DNA from 4 places in the Janthinobacterium sp. BJB304 genome. Region 4 is predicted to be linked to each of the others. Evidence: predicted binding sites of a transcription regulator. Region 4 holds the regulator's gene; each other region holds the start of a gene.
What was found. The regulator sigma-54, encoded in region 4, starts transcription at its own class of promoters, with help from an activator protein. The targets are predictions, from matches to a motif close to TGGCANGNAANCTGCTTT.
Positions count from the first base shown of each region.

Region 1: the regulator sigma-54 is predicted to act here: its motif matches at 1,615-1,632, upstream of CSQ95_RS28375 (beta-propeller fold lactonase family protein).
Region 2: the regulator sigma-54 is predicted to act here: its motif matches at 1,952-1,969, upstream of CSQ95_RS03135 (circularly permuted type 2 ATP-grasp protein).
Region 3: the regulator sigma-54 is predicted to act here: its motif matches at 1,569-1,586, upstream of CSQ95_RS22840 (EDSAP-1 family PEP-CTERM protein).

Region 1 is NZ_PDZN01000039.1:8,225-11,708, reverse strand. It holds gene adh (aldehyde dehydrogenase) at 1-257, opposite strand, end outside; gene CSQ95_RS28375 (beta-propeller fold lactonase family protein) at 594-1,550, opposite strand; gene CSQ95_RS28370 (TonB-dependent receptor) at 1,755-3,484, shown strand, end outside.
Region 2 is NZ_PDZN01000002.1:260,574-264,057, reverse strand. It holds gene CSQ95_RS03145 (hypothetical protein) at 1-650, shown strand, start outside; gene CSQ95_RS03140 (sensor histidine kinase KdpD) at 719-1,876, shown strand; gene CSQ95_RS03135 (circularly permuted type 2 ATP-grasp protein) at 2,005-3,474, shown strand; gene CSQ95_RS03130 (alpha-E domain-containing protein) at 3,468-3,484, shown strand, end outside.
Region 3 is NZ_PDZN01000022.1:32,025-35,508, forward strand. It holds gene CSQ95_RS22835 (EDSAP-1 family PEP-CTERM protein) at 1-406, opposite strand, end outside; gene CSQ95_RS22840 (EDSAP-1 family PEP-CTERM protein) at 515-1,495, opposite strand; gene CSQ95_RS22845 (glycosyltransferase) at 1,684-2,916, opposite strand; gene CSQ95_RS29735 (hypothetical protein) at 3,054-3,227, shown strand; gene CSQ95_RS29740 (hypothetical protein) at 3,468-3,484, shown strand, end outside.
Region 4 is NZ_PDZN01000006.1:121,868-125,351, reverse strand. It holds gene lptB (LPS export ABC transporter ATP-binding protein) at 1-487, shown strand, start outside; gene CSQ95_RS09200 (RNA polymerase factor sigma-54) at 492-1,970, shown strand; gene hpf (ribosome hibernation-promoting factor, HPF/YfiA family) at 2,040-2,399, shown strand; gene CSQ95_RS09190 (enoyl-CoA hydratase/isomerase family protein) at 2,536-3,484, shown strand, end outside.

The DNA.
Region 1 (3,484 bases), on a different contig from region 4:
CGGTTCAGGATGTTGGCGCGCTCGGCGGGCGAAGTCTTGCCCCAGGCCTCCTTGGCGGCATGCGCGGCATCCAGCGCCAGCTCGACGTCTTCCGTCGTGGAACGGGCGATTTCGCAAAACGGCAAGCCCGTGATCGGCGTAATGTTAGGAAAGTATTCACCTTTTACTGGTGCAACGAATTTGCCGCCGATGTAATTGTCATAGCGTTGTTTGAAGGGATTGGCTACGCCCAGTTTGCTGATGTCTGCGAGATTCATGTCGTCCTCTATCGGGTTAATTAGAATGGAATTACTTAATTAAAATCAAACGTCCTGGTACAGATGGGGTGAGTACACGGAGTCTTCCGCAAATGCCGTGCCAGCTCGCCATCCCACTACAAACTTAGCCGCTTTTGCCCTTGTTGCAAGGGCGCGGCGTCAATGCCGGTGCGCTTTTCGGCGCATGCCCGGGCTTGAGCCGCGGGAGCGGGCCTGTTTGCGTTTTGAACAAGGTGAAGGCATCCTGTTCCAATCCGGGCCAGCCCTGCGGCTGCGGCCCGTCGCCGCTGCACAATGGAACAGGTGTACCAGACTGGAACACCTGTTCCTGTAACGCTACCGAATCACCACGCCCCATGGCAATTCGCCGACGGCGATATCGGCCACCTTGCGCGCGCTGGCCGTATCGATGACGGAGACGCTGTTCGAGCGGCCATTGGCCACGTACAGCTTGGCGCCATCGGGCGTGATGGCCATGTTCCACGGGCGCTTGCCGACGGGAATGGTGGCCGTCACCTGCTTGCTGGCCGTATCGATCACCATCACCGTACCGTCGATGCCGTTCGAGACATACACTTGCTTGCCGCCGGGATGGACCGCGATGCCGTTGGCATTCTTGCCTGCAGGAATGGTGGCAATCGCCTTGCGCGCCGTCATATCGATCACGTAGACAGCATTGACCAGTTCGCACGCCACGTAGGCAAGGCCCGAATCCGGACTGAAACCGATGCCGCGCGGACGCAAGCCCACGGCGATGGACGCGACCTGGCGGCGTTGCGCCACATCAATGACATCGACTTGCTCGGCCTCTTCCGCACTGACCAGCAGCCAGCGCCCATCGGGGCTGAAGACGGCATGTTCCGGGTTGCGTCCCTGCACCTTGATATCGGCCAGCAAGACGCCCGCCTGGCCATCGAGCAAGGCCACGCTATTGTTTTCCTCGACGGCCACGGCCACGTGACTGCCGTCGTACGAGGCGCTGACACCCTCCGGCGACTTGCCCAGCGCCACCGTGCGCACTGGTGCGCCAGCTTCGTTATCGATCAGCAGCAAGGCGCTGCTGGCCGCGTCCGCGACAAACAATTGCCGTCCGGTCGGGTCGGCGGCGATGCCGCGCGGACGCTTGCCTGCGGCGATCTGGCGCACGACCTGGTCGGTCGCCGTGTCGATCACGCTCACGGTGCCCGATTTTTCATTGGGGACATAGGCAAAAGGAGCGGCCTGGAGGGCGGTGCTGGCAAGCGCCGGCAACAGCCAGCACACCTGGCGCAAGCGCGGGAAGAAGTTGGGCATAATCACCTTTTCAATGGCAAAACACAGGAAAAGCGCGCGGTAGCGGCGCATCTGATAATTGCTGCATGCAAACGCCGTGCCACTGACACGCGTATAATTTCCGCCCACCAATGGAGACATGGCAGGCATATTGCTTGATACAACTATGCAGACCTGCGCCGCTCACGCGCTCAAGCAGGCTTTTATTCACATTGGAGAATCCGCATGCAGCATCGTTTCCGCCTGAACACCATCGCCAGCCTGTTTGTCGCCGGCAGCGCCACCCTGGCCCCCCACGTCTTTGCCGCCGAGGCGGCTGACTTGGCCGCCGGGCAACTCATGGATACGGTGGTCATCAGCGGCAGCCGCATCGCCCACCCCAGCCAGGAAGTGCCCGCGTCCATCGACATCGTCGACAGCGCCCGCATCCAGGAGGGCCAAATCCGCGTCAATGCCTCGGAAGCGCTGGCCGCCGTGCCGGGTCTGGTCGTACAAAACCGCCAAAACTACGCGCAAGACTTGCAAATCTCGTCGCGCGGCTTCGGCGCCCGTTCGGCCTTCGGCGTGCGCGGCGTCAAGCTGATCAGCGACGGCATTCCCGCCAGCATGCCCGACGGGCAAGGCCAGGCCGCCACCTTCAACCTCGATACAGCCGAGCGCATCGAAGTGCTGCGCGGGCCGTTTTCTGCCATCTATGGCAACCATTCGGGCGGCGTGATCCAGCTGTTTTCCAAGGATGGGAAAAATCCCCCCTCCGTCGAACTGAACGTGACGGGCGGCAGCTTCGGCACCAGCAAGGTGGACCTGTCGGCGCAGGGCCAGGCAGGCGGCATCGGCTACGTGCTCGACGGTTCGCGCTTCCGCACGGATGGCTTTCGAGACCACAGCGCCGCCACGCGCGAACAGGCGTTCGGCAAGATTACCGTCAAACCCAATGCGGACAGCAAGCTGACCATCGTCGCCAACAGCCTGCACCAGGGCAATACGCAAGATCCTCTGGGCGCCACCTGGGCCACGTTTTCCCGCGATCCGCGCGCCGGCGAAATCGATGCGAGCGACACGCAAAACCCGAAACGCACCCTGGCCGAACGCTACAACACGCGCAAGAGCATCGACCACCAGCAAATCGGCGCCACCTATGAACAATCGTTTGGCGAAGACCGCCTGCACGTGACGGCCTACGGCGGCAACCGCGACGTGATCCAGTACCAGGCATTCACCAAGGGTTTCCAGGCACCGGCCAGCCATTCGGGCGGCGTGGTCGACTTCCAGCGTGAGTTCTACGGCATCGATACCAACTGGCTGCACGTCAGCCAGTTGGCAGGCGGCAAGCTGAGCACCACCATCGGCATCGACTATGGCCGCTCCAGCGATGACCGCACCGGCTATGAAAATTACATCGGCAACACGTTTGGCGTGAAAGGCAAGCTGCGCCGCGACGAGCAAGATGTCGTCTCCAGCCTCGATCCGTATATCCAGACGGAATGGCAAAGCGGGCCATGGCTGCTCAGCGCAGGTGTGCGCTACAGCAAAATGAAAGTGTCGGTCAACGACCGCTTCCTCGGCAATGGCAACGACAGCGGCAGCCTGGAGTTCAGCCACACGACACCCGTGCTGGGCCTGCTGTATAAACTGACGCCCAACGTCAACGTGTACGCCAGCGCCGCGCGCGGTTTCGAAGCACCCACCCTGAACGAACTGTTTTACTCGGGCACGGGCGGCGGCTTCAATTACCAGCTGAAACCGGCCACCAGCACCAACCTGGAAGCGGGCGTCAAGGCCAGGATCGCCAACAACACGCATGTGAACGCGGCCGTGTTCCAGATCAAGACCAACGATGAACTGGTCGTCGACAGTTCCAGCGGCGGGCGCACCAGCTACCGCAATGCGGGCAAGACCTTACGCCAAGGCATGGAAGTGTCGCTCGACTCCAACTTGCCGTATGGTTTCACGAC
Region 2 (3,484 bases), on a different contig from region 4:
CCCCCGTCGCCCTGCGCGCCTGGCTGGCGGAACAAGGCATCGCCGAGGCGGACGCGGGCGGCGCCGTCGATGCACCGCTGTCGCGCGCCGTGGGCCGGCTGGCCGCGCCCATGGCCCGCTATTTCGTCATCCACGACACCAGCTACCCGAATTTCTTGTTAGAAACTATTCCCGATCACATCAACGACGCCAGCTGGGATTTCAACGACTTCAGCTTGCGCAATCCGGCGCTGGGCGGCGGTCCGAAAGGCCATGTCTACGTGAACCGCCTCGGCGATTCATTGGCCGTGCGCGACTTTGGCACGGCCAGCTATGCCAGCAAGCTGGAAAAGGACAAGCCTTCGCTGACGGGCCTGTTCCTGCACGTGGAACTGGTGCAGCCGCGCAACTCCGTGCCCGGCGGCGGCAAGGGCAACGATGGCCTGGCGCCCGATCCCGGCTTTACGCCGGCCCAATACGACCGCCTGGCCCTGCTGTATATCGCCGCCAGCGTGCGCAAGGGAACGTGGCTGATTCCCGCCTTCCACGCCGTGCTCGATACAGGGTTTGCGAACGGTCATGATGACCCACAGAACTTTTCGCTGACCGAGTGGTCAGCCTCGCTTTCCCGCCTGTATGCGGCCGTGCGCCAGGCCGATACTGGACAATAAAGCGTTTCCCCGGCGGCGGATTAGGCGCATACTATTATGAGCATAGTCATTCCTGTCAGGGAGTTCAGGTGAATATTGCCACGGATCATCAGGCGGGTCGCCAGGCGGGCGTGCGCCATCCACTTCAGCGCGCGCAGCGCATCTTCGCCATGCGCGACGCCGTCCTCAGCGCCTGGGAACAGCGCGTGCGCACCAGCGTGCGCGGCGCCGACCAGTTGCTCACGCCCATACTCATCAATACCTTGCCGGCCTTTTTCGACAACCTGGCCGAGGCCCTTACCCCGGGCCACCCGCGCGAGAATGCCACCAGCAACAGCAACGTGCCCGCCGTACATGGCAATGAACGGGCGCGCATGACCAATTACGGGCCGGAACAGGTCATCCAGGAATACCAGATCTTCCGCGACTGCTTTGCCGAAGTCGCGCATGAGTCCGGCATCACCCTGCGCAGCAAGGACTGGCAAGTGATCAACGAATCGATCGACTCGGGCATCCGCGAATCGATACGCGAATTTACCAGCATGCACGAAAGCTTCCGGCGCCGCATGGCGGCCGGCCTGTCGCACGATATGCGCAATCCCCTGGCCGTCATCAGCACCAGCGCCCAGCTGCTGCTCAGGCCGGCGGACCCGGAACGGGTGGTATTGCTGGCGCACAAGATTGCCGAGCACAGCAAGCGGCTCGACAGCATGATCGAGGAATTGCTCGATGGCCTCAGCTATCATCAGGGGCAGCAGTTGCCGCTGGTGCTGAGCCAGTTCGACGTACTGCCGCTGGTGCACGCCGTGGCTAGCCAGGTCAACCTGCAGCGGCCCGACAAATGCCAGGTCAGCGGGCAATCCGTCGTCGGCTGGTGGTGCGAGAATTCGCTGCGCCGCGCGCTGGAAAACCTGCTCGGCAATGCCCTCAAATACGGCGACGACGCGCCCATCAGCGTGCACGTGGAAGCGGTGCACGAACGCCTGATCCTCACCGTCCACAATAGCGGACGACCCATCGCGCCGGAACAGGCGGAACGCATCTTCGACTATCTGCGCCGCGAGAACAACTGCCCCGCGCCAGGCTGGGGCATCGGCCTGCCCTTCGTGCAGAGCGTGGCCGAAAGCCATGGCGGCAGCATCGCCGTCGACAGCGCGGCCGAAACGGGCACCAGCTTCATCTTCGACGTGCCCGTCGATTGCCGTCCCTTCGTCCCGCCCGCAGACTTCCCCAAGAGTGACAGCTAGCGCACCAAAGCGGTGCAGATGACTGATTTGCGCCACAAAAGTGGTCATCTTTACACCTGTTCACGCCCGCCCTGTTGGCACGCTTCCTGCTGAGCTATACGTAGACACGGCTCAAGGGAAATCACAACATGGCAAATTTTTTCAATGAAATGACTGCAAATGACGTGGGTACGGACAGCAAGGTACGTGAACACTATCGTGAATTCAGCAACTGGCTGGCACAGCAATCGCCCGAGACCATCGCCCGCAAGCGGGCCGAAGCCGACCTGACGTTCCGCCGCGTCGGCATCACGTTCGCCGTCTATGGCGACGATGCCGGCACGGAACGTCTGATTCCGTTCGACACCATCCCCCGCATCATCCCCGCCGCCGAATGGGCGCAGATGCAGACGGGCCTGGTCCAGCGCGTGCAAGCATTGAACATGTTTATCCATGATATTTATCATGAGCAAAACATCATCAAGGCGGGCATTATTCCCGCCGAGCAAATCTACAAGAATGCCCAATACCGCCCGGAAATGCAGGGCATTGCCGTCGCTTCCGACATCTATGCGCACATCGCCGGCGTCGACATCGTGCGCGCGGGCCAGGGCGAATTCTATGTACTGGAAGACAATCTGCGCGTGCCGTCCGGCGTGTCCTACATGCTGGAAGACCGCAAGATGATGATGCGGCTGTTCCCGGAACTGTTCGCCCGCAACCGCATCGCCCCCGTCGACCACTACCCGGACATGTTGCTCGACAACTTGCGTTCCGTCGCGCCGATGGGCGTCGATGACCCGACGGTCGTCGTCATGACGCCGGGCATGTACAACTCCGCCTACTTCGAGCATGCGTTCCTGGCCCAGCAGATGGGCGTGGAACTGGTCGAGGGCAAGGATTTGTTTGTCAACGACAATTCCGTCTACATGCGCACCACGCGCGGGCCCAAGCGCGTCGACGTCATTTATCGCCGCGTCGACGACGATTTCCTCGACCCGCTGGCCTTCCGCTCCGATTCGTCGCTGGGCGTGCCGGGCCTGCTGTCCGTCTACCGCGCGGGAAGAGTCACCCTGGCCAACGCCATCGGCACGGGCGTGGCTGACGACAAGTCGATCTACCCTTTCGTGCCCGACATGATCAAGTTTTACCTGTCGCAGGAACCGATCCTCAACAACGTACCGACCTACCAGTGCCGCAAGGCGGCCGACCTGTCCTACGTGCTGGCGAATTTGCCGAAACTGGTGGTCAAGGAAGTGCATGGCGCGGGCGGCTACGGCATGCTGGTGGGGCCGGCGTCGAGTCTGGCGCAGATCGAGGATTTCCGCCAGCGCCTGCTGGCCAATCCGGACGGCTACATCGCCCAGCCGACCTTGGCCCTGTCCGCCTGCCCCACGTATGTCGAGGCCGGCATCGCGCCGCGCCACATCGATCTGCGCCCGTTCGTGCTGTCGGGCAAGACCATTTCCATGGTGCCGGGCGGCCTGACCCGCGTGGCGCTGGGCGAAGGCTCGCTGGTGGTCAATTCATCGCAGGGGGGCGGCACCAAGGATACCTGGGTACTGGAAGCCACATTATCAGAAGAAAAAGCAGCTTTTGCAGGAGAGAAAACATGCTGAGCCGCACCGC
Region 3 (3,484 bases), on a different contig from region 4:
GGAAGGTTTCCGCCGCATTCACCGTGTGCGTGCTGGTCGAGCCCGGTGGAAAGGGCGGGATTTGCGAGGTGACGATCTGCGCCTCGCCGCGCGCATACGAGGCATTGCCCATGCCTTGCTGCGTAAAATCATTTTGTCCCTTGGTGACGGCGCCGCGTGTCGCTTGCGGTGCGTCAATCTCGTTGCTGCCACCGTGGATGATGCTGCTGCCATTGAGCGTGGCGGTGGTGCGCGACAGGTCGATGTTGCTGAGCAGGGAGACGGAGCCGGAGGGATTGCTGATGACCAGGCCAAAGACGCTGGTGTACGAATAGCCATAGGCGGCGGCGCTGGCAGTGCCGCTGCTGGCCAGCAACAGCAAGGCCAGCAGGGCCGTTGGCAAGCGGGTACAAGAAAATATAGTCATGAAAATCCTCATCTGCCGGTCGGCCGCGTTGTAAGGAAAACCGACAGGCTTGCCACATAAAAAAAGGCGAGGAGACTCCCTCGCCTGTAAATCCCCCTGTTGCCTGGTTCAGGCGGCAAGCTTGCGGCGGCGGGCATAGCCCAGGCCAGCCAGACCCAGACCCAGCAGTGCCAGAGTGCCAGGTTCCGGCACCGCCTGTTTCACCAGGTCCACGCTTTCCACCGCATTCAATGTCAAGGTGTAGTTGCCGGTCGCGAGGGCATTGCTGACGGAACTGAAGTTGCCGCCGCAAGCCGTACCCACGCCTGTGCCCGTGGGTGTGCCGCAACCGGTGGGGTCATACGTAAACAGGTTGCCGCGCGTCAGGAAGTTGGTCGCCAGGCTGGTGTTCAGGTTGGCCGCATCCGCCGATTCCGTGCCACCGAAGATGCCGGAGCCGATAACGCCATCGGGTGTCCAGTTGAAGACAGTCGCGCCGGTCGAGTCGGTGATGGTGATGGTCATCACCAGGTTGGCCGTCGCGGTGGACAGCTGGCCCACTGTGCTTTGCAGGAAGACTTGCATGAATGGCGACGAGAAGAAGTCAAAGCTCAGCGTTGCCGTGGGGGAACCGACGACGAAGTTGACGGAGAAGCCCGTGGTCGAACCGTTGCGCCCGGACGCATCGGCCGTGCCGGCAGGATCATCCAGATGGGCTTCGGCCACGTTCACCGCCTGCGTGGAGGTGGAGCCGGGCGGGAACGAGGGGAACTGCGTGCTGACGATCTGCGCGTCGCCGCGCGAAAAGTTGCCCGTGGCACCTTGTTGCGTGAAGTCGTTCTCGCCCTTGGTCACGGCACCGACGGCGGCGCGGGGCGAGTCGAGCAGGCCGGGACCGCCATTGATGACGCTGACGCCATTCAGGGTGGCCGTGGCGCGCGAGATCGTGGTGCTGTTCAGGGCGGTGATGGAACCCGTGGCGGCGGCGATCTGCAGGCCGAAGATATTGTTGTAGGCATAGCCGTAGGCGCCCGCTTGTGCGCTACCGGCCGCGCACAGCATGGCCAATGCTGCTGCGGCCGGGAGCAGTTTCAGTTTAGAAAGTTTCATGTCATTCACCTCGTAGTTGAGTGAGTCTGGAAGTCTTGCCTGAGTCCTGTCGGCAGGTGCTCATGGCCAGACTTAAGCGACTTCCATGCCAACGCATGAGGTTCTTTTGAAATCAATGACTTGGCGTGCTTTTGTTGACACAGTGCAGGTGTTGCCGGACGCGTTGTAAGAAAAACCGACGCCGCCCGTCAAGGCTGGCTACCACGGGGCGACGAGCCCAGCAGGGCGTGCAGATGGGACAGCAAGCGTTGCCCGGGCACATACTCGCGCATGGCGGTGGCCAGCTGGCGCGCCGCCAGCCTGGCCCGGCCATCGTCGAGCATGCGCGTGGCGGCATGGCGCAGGGCGGTTTCCTGGAAACGGTCGGCGCGCAGCAGCAGGCCGGCGCCGGCGCCTGCGATGCCGTGCATGTTGAGGAATTGGTCGAGGTTGCCGGCGATGCCGATGACGGGCACGCCTGCCGTCAGCGCCTGCTGGCTGGTGGGGCTGCCGCCGTTGCAGATCACCAGGCTGGCGCGGCGGGCGGCCGCGTCGCCCGGCAGAAAGGGCGCGACATAGGCATTCGGCGGCACGGCATCGACGCGGATGGTGCCGGCCGTGGCCGCCAGCACGGTGACGGGCAGGGGCGCCAGCGCGCGCAGCACGCGCGGCAGCAATTGCCCCTGGCCCGAGCTGCCCAGGGTGACATAGATGATCGGCCGTCCGCTGCTCAGTTCCGGTCGCTGCCACCAGTCCGGCAAGTCGAGCGGCGGCGCCCAGATGATGGGTCCCAGGTAGTCGTGCGTGGGTGGCATGCCATGCGGCGGGAACAGCTGGGGAATATCGGCGTACAAGGTGCGGTCGGCATCCGTATAGATGCGCCGCAGGTCGCTGCCCAGCGATGGCAGGCCATGGCGTCGGCGCACGCGGTTCAGGGGGACGGCATGCGAGGCGAAGGCCAGCGGGCGGATCAGGCGGAACAGGGGATCGGCCAGCCAGATGGGCAGCACGCCCGTCAGGGGCAGGCTGGGCACCGTGTAATGCTGGCGCACCCAGGGACTCCAGTAGGCGTTGCTGACGGTAATGTAGGGAATGTGCTGCAGGCGCGCGCTGACGGACAGCGACAGGCGAAAGTCGCCGATCACGAGATCGGGCTGGGCGGCATTGAGCAGGCGCAAGTCATCTTCCACGTACGCATGCAAGGTGCTTTCCGTATAGACGGGCTTGCCGTGGGCCAGCGCCTGCAGAAATTGCAATGATGAAATACTGTCGATGCGCCAGCGGCGGAAGTGGGCTTGCCTGAAACAAAAGTCATACCCATCGGCGCAGGCAAAGTGCACTTCGTACGCTTCCTCGTCCAGGCCCTGGGCCAGGCTCAGTGGGCGGCCAACATGGGCCAGGGTCACTGCCTCGGCCATAAAGAGGATTTTCTTGCGCGCCATAGGGTCGCTTGCACTCGTGCTGTAGGGGATGCCTGCCAAGTTGGAGTGGCGCCACGCCGTTTAGTTCCCCTGCAGCGTGCCACTGGCGGGCGCCAGGATTTGGCCGCATCGGCTAGAGTGGGGCAAAGGAGGCCACCATGCAGCCACAATTCCGTTTTTCCCCGCTGCGTGCACACAGCACGCCCGAACCCGATATGCCGCCACCGCCGGAAGGCGATCCCCTCACGCCGCCGCCGGAACAGCCGCCGCACATCGACCCCGTGCCGGTCGAGGAGCCAACGCCGCCGCCACCGCCCGTGAAAATGCATTGAGCGGTTTTCGTGCCATGGCGCCGCGCCAAGGCCTGCGGTGGGCAGGCGTGCGCCGTGTTTATTTCCAGTCAGAAATGGAAGGCGCGGGCCTCGCCGGAGGTACGCCATTTAAACAACAAAAATGTCCACAAATGTTGCCGAGTGGATACAAATCAAGCCCCAACTGTCGAGTGTCATGCGGCCGTCACGATTCTGTTCTTATAATGAGACATCATAAAAATTCTTGTACAGGAGACCATCGTGGGCAATTCCTTGCA
Region 4 (3,484 bases):
GCAGGAGGCGTCCGTGTTCCGCAAGCTGACGGTGGAAGACAATATCCGCGCCGTGCTGGAAATCCAGACCGTCGAAGGCCGTCCTTTGAAGAAGGCCGAGATCGAGGAACGCCTGGATAAACTGCTGGCCGACTTGCAGATTGAAAAGTTGCGCGAGAACCAGGCGCTGTCCCTGTCGGGCGGCGAGCGCCGCCGCGTGGAAATCGCCCGCGCCCTGGCCACCGATCCCCGTTTCGTGCTGCTCGACGAACCGTTCGCCGGCGTCGACCCGATCGCCGTGATCGAGATCCAGCGCATCGTGCGCTTCTTGAAGGAGCGCAATATCGGCGTGCTGATCACCGATCATAATGTGCGCGAGACGCTGGGTATTTGCGACCGTGCCTACATCATCAACCAGGGCTCGGTACTGGCGTCGGGACGCCCCGACGACATCATCGCGAACGAGTCGGTACGCCGGGTCTATCTGGGCGAACACTTCCGCATGTAAGCCAATGAAACAATCATTGCAGCTGCGCACTTCGCAGCACCTGGCACTGACGCCGCAGTTGCAGCAATCGATACGCCTGTTGCAATTGTCTACTCTGGAATTGCACCAGGAACTCGAGCAACTGCTGACGGACAATCCCTTGCTCGAGCGCCTCGACGATCCGCTCGACCGTTCGCTGCGCCTGCTGTCCGACGGGGCCTTGAGCTCCACGGCCGCGCCGGCCGAAGCGCCGCCCCAGCCGCCAGGCCAGGAGGCGCCCGCGGCGCCGGCCGAAGCGGAAACCTTTGACGGCGAGGCGGGCGAGGGCCCGGCCGCCGCGGATGGCGGCGACAGCGACTGGAGCGAGGCGAGCCGGGGCAAGGCGCCCGACGACGAAGATTCCCGCCCGCAACTGGAGGCCCATCACTGCACCCTGCGCGAACACCTGATGGAGCAGATGCGCGTGACGGTGCTCGAATTGCGCGACCGCGCGCTGGTCGAGCTGATCATCGACGCGCTCGACGACAATGGCTACCTGGAAGAGTCGCTCGACGACATCCTGGCGCGCCTGCCGGAAGAGCTGGAAATCGATGCCGACGAGATGCGCACGGCCTTGTCGCTGCTGCAAAGTTTCGATCCGCCCGGCGTGGGCGCGCGCAATGCGTCCGAATGCCTGGCGCTGCAAATCAAGCGCTTGCCGCACATCGCCATGGTGACGCGGCGCATGGCCCTCGTCATCGTGGAAAAGCACCTGGCCTGGTTTGCCCAGCGCGATTTCAACAAGCTGAAAAAAGCCCTCGATTGCGACGATGAAGACTTGCGTGAAGCGCAGACGGTAATTCGCCAGTGCAACCCGCATCCGGGCGCCGTGTTCGCTGCGGACGTGTCCGATTACGTGGTGCCCGACGTCGTCGTCAAGCGCGCGCGCAATGGCTGGCAAGTGACCCTGAACAACGACGTCATGCCGCGCCTGCGCGTCAATGCCATGTACGCCAACTTGCTCAAGCAGGGCAAGGGCGAGGGCGCCATGGGTGCACAGTTGCAGGAAGCCAAGTGGCTGATCAAGAATATGCGCCAGCGCTTCGACACGATTCTGCGCGTGGCGCAGGCGATAGTAGAAAGACAAAAGAACTTTTTCTCGCATGGAGCCGTTGCCATGCGCCCCCTTGTGCTCCGTGAAATAGCTGATACACTGGGTTTACACGAGAGTACTATCTCGCGGGTAACAACTCAAAAGTACATGCTGACCCCGCACGGCATGTTCGAGTTGAAATATTTCTTTGGTAGCCACGTCGCCACCGAAGCGGGGGGCGAAGCGTCATCGACGGCGATACGGGCATTGATCGTGCAACTGACAGGAGCAGAAGACCCTAAAAATCCTTTATCCGACAGTAAGATTGCGGACATGCTGGGGGAACAAGGCATGGTGATTGCGCGACGTACTGTTGCCAAATACCGGGAAGCATTAAAAATTCCGCCAGTGAGCCTGCGTAAGTGTTTGTAAGTTTTTTTCGGTTCCTCTGCGGGCCGGATACGATGGACCGCACGAACCCGATCATCTTTAGGAGTGTGTATGAATCTCACCATCAGCGGACATCATCTCGAAGTGACACCAGCCATCCGTGAATACGTACAAACGAAGCTGGAGCGCGTGAAACGTCATTTCGATCAAGTTATCGATATCGCCGTGATTCTGACCGTGGATAACCTCAAAGAGAAAGAAAAACGTCAAAAGGCCGAAGTCAACCTGCGTCTGAGTGGCAAAACTGTCTATGTGGAAAGCCTGGCGCACGACCTGTATGCCGCAATCGATACCCTGATCGACAAGCTCGATAGGCAAGTGATGAAATACAAAACCAAAGTGCAAGGGCACGGTAAAGAGGCGATCAAGCATCTGCCAGACAGTTCGGAAGAAGAATTCGCCCCCGCCTAAGCGGCCCGCGACTTTCAACCGGCTGTGATCAACTAAGGGCGCACATTGCGCCCTTTTTTGCGCCCGTAGCTGTCGAACGCAATGTTCCCCGCGCAGGCGCTAAAATGTTGGCACTTTCACTTCTTTCCTGCCTGCCATGAGCGACCTCGTCCAGATTTCCATCCGCCACCGCACGGGCCACATCGTGCTCGACCGTCCGAAAGCCTTGAATTCCCTGTCGCTGGAGATGGTGCGCGCCCTGAGCGCGGCCTTGCTGGCCTGGCGCGACGATCCGCAGGTGGACGCCGTGGTGATCCGCTCCAGCAGCGAAAAAGCCCTGTGCGCCGGCGGCGACATCCGTTTCTTTTACGACGCTGGCCTGGCCACGCCACAGGGCGGCAGCGCCTTGCTGGAAGATTTCTTTACGGAAGAATATGCTTTAAATCATTTGATCCATTTTTATCCGAAACCGTATATCGCCGTCATGGATGGGGTGGTGATGGGCGGCGGCATGGGCGTGGCGCAAGCGGGGCCCGGCAACCGCCTGCGCATCGTCACGGGCCGCACGCGCATGGCCATGCCGGAAGTCAATATCGGCCTGTTCCCCGATGTGGGCGGCAGTTACTTTTTGTCCCGTCTGGCGGGTCAGCTGGGCCTGTACCTGGGCTTGACGGGTTTGACGATCAACGCGGCCGACGCCCTCTACACGGGCCTGGCCGATGTCTACCTGCCCGAGGCGCAGATGGGGGCGCTGCTGGCCCTGTTCGAGTCCACGCCGGGCGAAGGCTTGCCGGTCGCTATCAAGGCACTGGCGGCACCATTCCAGGCCGAGGCGGGCGCTTCCCCCCTGGGCACGGCGCGCGCGGCGCTGGACCGCCACTTCAGCGCGGGTTCGGTGGCCGCCATCATGGCCTCGCTGGCGCAGGACGACGGCGCATTCGCGGCGAAGGCGCTGGCGGCCATGCGCCTGCGCTCGCCCTTGATGATGTCGGTGACCCTGGAGTTGCTGCAGCGGGGCGCCCACCTGGGCGTGGCCGATTGCCTGCGCATGGAGCGCACGGTGGTGCGCCACAATTTCGAACATGGCGAAGTGCTCGAGGGCGTGC